Regions from separate parts of the Neorhizobium sp. CSC1952 genome, predicted to be linked through region 1. Evidence: predicted binding sites of a transcription regulator. Region 1 holds the regulator's gene; the other holds the start of a gene.
The links. The regulator PhoB, encoded in region 1, activates phosphate uptake and scavenging genes when phosphate is short. The targets are predictions, from matches to a motif close to TGTCATNNANCTGTCAT.

Region 2: QTA58_RS16805 (DUF1045 domain-containing protein) is a predicted target of PhoB. The motif match lies at 1,976-1,992, and genes of this name have one in related genera.

What each region holds. Positions count from the first base shown of each region.
Region 1 covers NZ_CP128416.1:1,066,077-1,069,762, reverse strand. Annotated here, with positions in the region: gene pstB (phosphate ABC transporter ATP-binding protein PstB) at 1-28, shown strand, start outside; gene phoU (phosphate signaling complex protein PhoU) at 72-785, shown strand; gene phoB (phosphate regulon transcriptional regulator PhoB) at 828-1,511, shown strand; gene QTA58_RS05535 (PACE efflux transporter) at 1,531-1,965, opposite strand; gene QTA58_RS05530 (GcrA family cell cycle regulator) at 2,319-2,852, opposite strand; gene QTA58_RS05525 (aspartate aminotransferase family protein) at 3,261-3,686, shown strand, end outside.
Region 2 covers NZ_CP128416.1:3,455,592-3,459,277, reverse strand. Annotated here, with positions in the region: gene QTA58_RS16810 (AraC family transcriptional regulator) at 235-1,092, opposite strand; gene QTA58_RS16805 (DUF1045 domain-containing protein) at 1,184-1,891, opposite strand; gene QTA58_RS16800 (FAD-binding oxidoreductase) at 2,013-3,221, opposite strand; gene mnmD (tRNA (5-methylaminomethyl-2-thiouridine)(34)-methyltransferase MnmD) at 3,220-3,686, shown strand, end outside.

The sequences.
Region 1 (3,686 bases):
GGATTACATCATGGGCCGTTTCGGCTGATCGGCCGGCTGTGCCGCCTGACATCAATTTCGAGGATTAGAAGATGGCATCGACCCATATCCTGTCGGCCTACGACGACGAACTGAAATATCTGAGCCGCCGCATTTCCGAAATGGGCGGTCTTGCCGAGCAGATGTGCTCGGACGCCGTACGCGCGCTTGTGAATTCCGACTCGGCGCTTGCCCAGAAGGTCATCTCCGACGACGTGATCCTGGATCACGCCGAGCGCGAGATCCAGGACAAGGCGATCGTCACGATCGCCAAGCGCCAGCCGATGGCGTCCGACCTGCGCGAGATCGTCGGCACCTTGCGCATCGCCGGCGATCTGGAACGCGTCGGCGATCTCGGCAAGAACACCGCCAAGCGGGTCATCGCGGTTCAGGGCACCGGCGTGCCGCGCAAGCTTGCCCGCGGCATCGAGCACCTTTCCGATCTCGCGCTCGTGCAGCTCAAGGAAGTGCTCGACGTCTATGCGAGCCGGTCCGCCGAGAAGGCGGAAGCGATCCGCATCCGCGACGAGGAAATCGACGCGATGTACACGTCCCTGTTCCGCGAGCTCCTCACCTACATGATGGAGGATCCGCGCAATATCACCACCTGCACGCATCTGCTGTTCTGCGCCAAGAACATCGAGCGGATCGGCGACCACGCCACCAACATCGCCGAGACGATCTACTACATGACGACGGGTGCCCAGCCGGAAGGCGAGCGTCCGAAGGACGATACGTCGAACACGCTCGGCGCCGTTACCGAGTAAAAACGGCACCGAATGACGGAATGCTGACGGAGCAGGGTGAGAATGCTGCCAAAAATCGCTGTCGTGGAGGATGAGGAAGCGCTGAGCGTGCTTCTTCGCTACAATCTCGAAGCCGAAGGTTATGACGTCGAGACGATCCTGCGGGGGGACGAGGCCGAGATAAGGCTTCAGGAGCGCACGCCGGATCTTCTGATCCTCGACTGGATGCTGCCCGGCGTTTCCGGCATCGAACTCTGCCGGCGCCTGCGCATGCGCCCGGAAACCGAGCGCCTGCCGATCATCATGCTGACGGCCCGCGGCGAGGAGAGCGAGCGTGTCCGCGGCCTGGCCACGGGTGCGGACGACTATGTGGTCAAGCCCTTCTCGACGCCGGAGCTTATGGCCCGCGTCAAGGCGATGCTGCGGCGGGCGCGCCCGGAAGTGCTCTCCAGCGTTCTGCGCTGCGGCGACATCGAGCTCGACCGCGAGACCCACCGCGTGCATCGCAAGAGCCGTGAGGTCCGCCTCGGCCCGACGGAATTCCGCCTGCTGGAGTTCCTGATGGCATCGCCCGGCCGCGTCTTCTCCCGTTCGCAGCTCCTGGACGGCGTCTGGGGCCACGACATCTACGTGGACGAGCGCACAGTCGACGTGCATGTGGGGCGCCTGCGCAAGGCGTTGAATTTCTCCAACATGCAGGATGTCATCCGCACCGTCCGCGGTGCGGGTTATTCGATGGAATCCTGATCGCTGGAAGAGGCGCGCGTCATCGCGCCTCAGCCTCCTGCCATTCCGGCAGCGGAAACAGCCGGTCGTAGGCCCAGTTGAAGGCGAAGGCATAGAAGACGTAGAAGACGGCAAAAGCCACGTCCATGACCAGCGCTTCCCACAGGCTGATATCGAGATACCAGGCGACGAAGGGCAGAAGCACGATCAGCAGGCCTACCTCGAAAAGGATGGCATGGCCGACGCGGATTGCCGGCGTTTTCTGCGTGCCGCCGGTCAGCCGCCGCATCAGATGGTCGAAACCGAGATTGTAGAGATAGTTCCAGCCGGTCGCGATCGTCGCACCGCCGATTGCGATGACGCCGATGTCGGAGAGCGGTTTGCCGAAGGCAAGCGCCCCGAGCGGCGTGACGATGAGAAGCGCGATGACTTCGAAGCTGATGGCGTGGCGGATACGGTCGCGGGTCGAGCGCATGATATTCCCCGGTGGGTTCGTTCCGGGTCGTCCCGGAGTTTTGGCCCGATATTGGGGGAGGTCGTCCTCGCATCCTTGAGATAGGTGCTTTCGCACTGCTCGGCAAGCCGCGGCAGGGCATAGCTGCCATGCACACGAAAAAAGCGGGCCTCGAAGCCCGCTTCAGCTTGATGACAAATCTTGCGTCTCGCTCGGCGTCATCCTCGGCCTTGTGCCGAGGATCTGTAAACATCGATGGTTTGCAGATGCTCGGGACAGGCCTGAGCAAGACGATCAGAGATTTTCGAACCTTTGTCGGCAGTCTGAAGCGATCTCGAAGCCCGCTTTCAATTCATTCTCGTGCCGCGTTCGTGTCAGGCCCGGGCACTCGCCCTGCGGCGGTCGTGAACCGGCTGATAGGCAAGCCGCGTGTGATAGCCGCAATAGGGCGAATTGTCCGGGGAGTCGCAGCCGCAGAAGTGGAAATCTTCCTTGAGCGGATCGCCGACCGGCCACTTGCAGGTGCGCTCGGTGAGTTCCGTCAGGGCGAGGCGACGGGAGATCGGCACCACCACATTGGCGGCCGGACGATATTCCATCTCCTCGAAAGCCTCGACTTCGATCTCTTCCTTGAGAAGAGTTGCGCCGACCGCGCGGGCGACGGTCCGGGTGGCGACGCGCGACGCATAGTTCGGAGCCCGGGGCGCCGATGTGGTCCGCTTGGCGGCCGAACGGCCCGTGGCCACCGTGCCGCCGGCTTTCGCCCGGCCCGGCAGGCTGAGGCGGTGCACCTTGCCGATCACGGCATTGCGGCTCACGCCTCCGAGCTGTGCGGCGATCTGGCTGGCGCTCAAGCCTTCCGACCACAATCTCTTCAGTTTTTCGACGCGCTCGTCTGTCCAGTTCATGCCCGTTCTCCGCCTTTGGACGTTGCAGGCATGCAGAATCCTTCCACCTTTGCTGCAGACATCATTCCGCAACACCCACTACATCTATGCTTGAGGTGACTAGTTCCGCCGCATGCAGTCTAGTAATTGACGATTAACCTAGTGTGAGGCTGACTCCGTGGCAAGAGTCGGGAGAATCTGCAGGAATCGATTTCTTGGTTTTCCCCAACTTGCTGTTGGAGAGAGTCATTTTTGTCACATATGCAGGCGCCTGCCTGTTTCTTTAGCAAAGCCGGCTAAGGTGCCGGGCTTTGTTGACATTCGGGCCCTAAACCCCGATAGTGCCCCCGCCGCCCCATTGGGCGGCATTTTTGATTTTTCCGGCCGTTTTGGCCGGTCTTTCGGACTGCCTAGAGGAGTGATGTCGCCATGGCTGAAGCCGCGCTTTTCGACACCTTTGCCCGGGCCCCGTTGCGCTTCGAACGCGGCGAGGGCGTATGGCTCGTGACGGAAAGCGGCGAGCGATATCTCGATTTCGGATCGGGCGTCGCGGTCAACTCGCTCGGCCATGCCCATCCCCATCTCGTCGAGGCGCTGAAGGCTCAGGCCGAGAAGGTCTGGCACACCTCCAATCTCTATGAAGTGCCGGGCCAGGAGACCCTGTCGCGTCGCCTCGCCGAGAAATCCTTCGCGGACAAGGTGTTCTTCACGAATTCCGGTGCGGAGGCGCTGGAATGCGCCATCAAGACGGCCCGCCGGTACCAGTATGTGAAGGGCCATCCGGAACGTTTCCATATCGTGACCTTCGAAGGGGCCTTCCACGGCCGCACGCTTGCGACCATCGCCGCCGGCGGT
Region 2 (3,686 bases), 2.4 Mb from region 1:
CTCCGCTCCGCTCGGCCACCAACCGGGGACGGGTCGACGGCCCCGTCCCGTCCTCCGGACCCCCGAGGGGAGAGGAGGATCGGAGACGCCGCGGCAACTCCCCTTCTCCCCTCGGGGAGAAGGTGCCGGCAGGCGGATGAGGGGGATGCCTAGAGCGTATGGTATCTGCCGTCTTGAACGAAAGTGACGCCAGCAAGCAAGGCGGCGGCAAATGCCACCGACCGGAGACAAACGCTACCGCGCCCGGTATTGCCCCGGCGTCAAACCCGTGCGCGCCTTGAAATGGCGGGTGAAATGCGCCTGGTCGGAAAAGCCGCATTCGAGCGCGATCTCCGCCGGCAGGCCGCCTTCGCGCAGCCGCCTGCGCGCCGCCCTGATGCGGATATCGGTCAGGAAGGAATGCGGCGTGATGTGGAATTCCCTGCGGAAGGCACGGATGAGATGGGCGCGGCTGAGCCCCGCCACGACGGCGAGTTCCTCCAGTCCCACATCGGTGGCATAGCGCTCGACCAGGTAGTCCCGCGCCCGGCGGACGGCGGATCGTTCCGCGGTGTCGGTCGGCACGAGGATGGAGCTGCCGTGCCGGCGGAACATGGCGTCCAGCACCAGGAACATGGGCTGGCTCGTCTCCAGCGCCCCGCCCCCCTCCTCCAGCGTGCGATGCGCCTCGTGAAACGCGTCGGCCAGTTTCCGGTCGTGGAGGATCTGCCTGCCGAAAGCGGGCGTGCCGTGGAAGGGCTTGCCGGTGACGTCCTCGAGAATCTCGCGGAAGAGCGACAGGTCCGGGTAGATCATCCGGTAGCGGTAGCCGCCGCGCGAAGGCGCGCCGTCGTGGGTCTCGCCGGGATTGATGAGGTAGAGATCGCCGGGACCGGAAGCCTCGCGCGTGCCGCGGATCGTCGCCACCTGACTGCCGCTTTCGATCGCGCCGATGCTGAACGTATCATGCGCGTGCGGGGCGAATTCATGGGTCAGGAAGGTGGCCGTCAGGCATTCCATGCCGCCGAAACGCGTATCGCGCCAGAAGCGGGTGGTTTCCGCCTGCGCCAGCGGCATGTGATCGGCGGCCTGTTCCTGGGAGATGTTCTGCATCTCCCCGATATAGCATTCGGGTGCGCTGTTTTCTTGAACAAAAGTGACCGCCTGCCGTCGCCTTGAAGCCGTACCCGCTTCCGGGTTGGCTTCAAGCGATCTTCCGCGCCGCCACCCGGCCCATCGGATGCAGGGAATGCACCTGGAAGGGCGCGCCGGGCTCCTCCTCCACGAAAAGCGCCAGATTGGCGACCTCGACCGGCTTCCTCAGATAGGGATCGAAATATTCCCTGAGCGCCAGTTCGAAACGCGGCATCTCGACGGGCGAGAGCGGTCCCGTCAGCGTCATGTGGAAGCGGAATTCGTCCATCACGTAAGGGTTGCCCCAGCGGTGGAGATTGGCGAATTGCGGCGCGGAGAGGTCGCCGGTATCGCTCCGCTCCAGCTCGGCTTCCGTGAGCGGCGCGCGGAAGGCGTCGAACTCCTGCACCACGGAGGCGGCGAGGAAACGCATCGCCTCGCAGGGAATGACGGGCGCAAGGCCGAAGAAATTGCCGAGCCGGACGACTTCGAGTCTCGGCAATTCGAACGGATCATGGGCGCCTGCAAACCGCATCAGGTGGCGCAGCAGCATGGGTTCTGTGACGTCGGAGGCGAGACGGAAGGGCGCCTTCAGCGTCGCATGGAAACCGTTGCGGCGTGGCAGCGCGGTATTGAAGGCGATGTCGTGGAGGCCGATGCCGCGGATCGCCGGAGGCTCCATGGCCTCGCCGGAAAAGGCGTTGCGGCCGAGCCACTGGGCCGCCGCAAGCGTCAGCGGATCATGAGCCGGGGGCGTGAAATGAATGGCATAGCGCATGCGTCACCTTCTCGTGCTTCCTTTCCCGGCCCTGATGTTTACGCATTGCTCAACAATCCCTGCGGAGGGGGTTAAGTGATTTGCGTGACAGATTGACGACGAAAGGTTGAGCGTTTCGCGCTTAACGCGAAGCGGCAGACAGGTGATTTTGAAGCGTGAATGACGCCGGAAGCCGTATTTCACCGGACTTTACGGCGCCGAGCGCCGCATCCGAAAGCCTGTGGGCGAGCCCGAAGCTGACTTTGAAACCACCTGTGAGGGCAATCACGTGCGGGTGATCGGGATGCGGCCCGACCATCGGGTCGCGGTCGATCGCCTTCGGGCGCAGGCCCGCCCAGCGCTCGACGACCGGTGCCTGCCCCAACGCGGGCACGAGCGCCCTGGCACGGACGATGAGATCGTCGAGCCGTGAATCGGTCGAAAAGGCATCCTCGAAAGCGTCCTCGCTGGTGCTGCCGACCGCGACGTGGCCGCCCTCATGCGCGACGACGTAAAGTCCGTTGAGGAAGATCACCGGCAGCGAGGGATCGACATCTGCCCTGAGCAGCGCCGCCTGTCCCTTGACCGGCTGGCCGATCGGAAGCGGCAGGGCCGGCGAGATGGCTTCCAGCAGCGGAAAGGAACGATGACCGGCCGCGACGATGGCATGGCCGAAGGCGATGCCTTCGCCGCTCCGGAAGACGACCCTGTTGCGCGCGGGGTCGATCCGCTCCGCCTCGAGGCCTTCGACAATCCGGACATGCCCGGCAGAACGCAGGAAGGCGGCGAGCACCGAAACGAGGCTGCGGGGCGAGACGCGGGCGGCAAAGGTATCGTGGACGAGGCCGGCCTCGGCGAAGGAGGCGTCCGGCCAGCCATCGTCCGGCGGGCGATCGATGACATGCCAGTGGAAACGGCGGCCGCCTTGCCGCCAACGGGTTTCGGCATCCGCGGAATGGCGGAGCGCGATCGTCCTCAAATGCGGCTTCGGCAAGGGGATCAGCCGGCCGGAACGGCGGTAGCCGCAGGCGATGCCGGTCACCGCCTCGATATGGGCGATCTCGTCTTCCAGTGACAGGAGAGCATCGAACTGGAACTGCTTCTTGTCGTTCCACTTGTCCGGCATGTGCGGCATCAGCGCGCCCAAGAGCCCGCCGCTCGCCCCCTGCCCCGGCCGGCCGGCATCGACGAGCACCGTTTCGATGCCGTGGCGCTCCGCCTTCACCGCCGCCCAGAGACCCATGATGCCGGCGCCGAGGATGACGAGGTCGGCCCGCGCGGGAAGAGCCGGAGATTGGCCGCGAGAACCCGATTGACCCCGGGGGTCGGCAGGATTATCCGCATGTCCCATGAGCGACCGTGATCCCGACATTCTTGCAACCGCCGGCCGGACGCCGGACCGCCAGCCTCTCGACTGGCACGACGGCGATATGCCCTATTCGCAAAAGTTTGGCGATCACTTTTATTGCCGCACCGACGGGCGGCTGGAATGCGGCCATGTCTTCTTGGCCGGCAACGGCCTGCCCGAACGGTGGTCACCGGGCGGAGACTTTCGGATCGGCGAACTCGGTTTCGGCACCGGACTGAACTTCTGCGAGACATGGCGGCAGTGGAAGCTTTTCCGCAAGCCCGGCGCGCTGTTGCATTTCATGTCTTTCGAACTCTATCCGATGAAAGGCGATGAAATCGGCCGGGCGCTCTCCCGCTGGCCGGAGATCGAGGCGGAGCGCAAGGCGCTGACGGCCGCATGGCCGGACGAGCCTGCCGGCATGGTCGATCTTCAGATGGACGGGCAGACGCGGCTGACGGTCGTCTG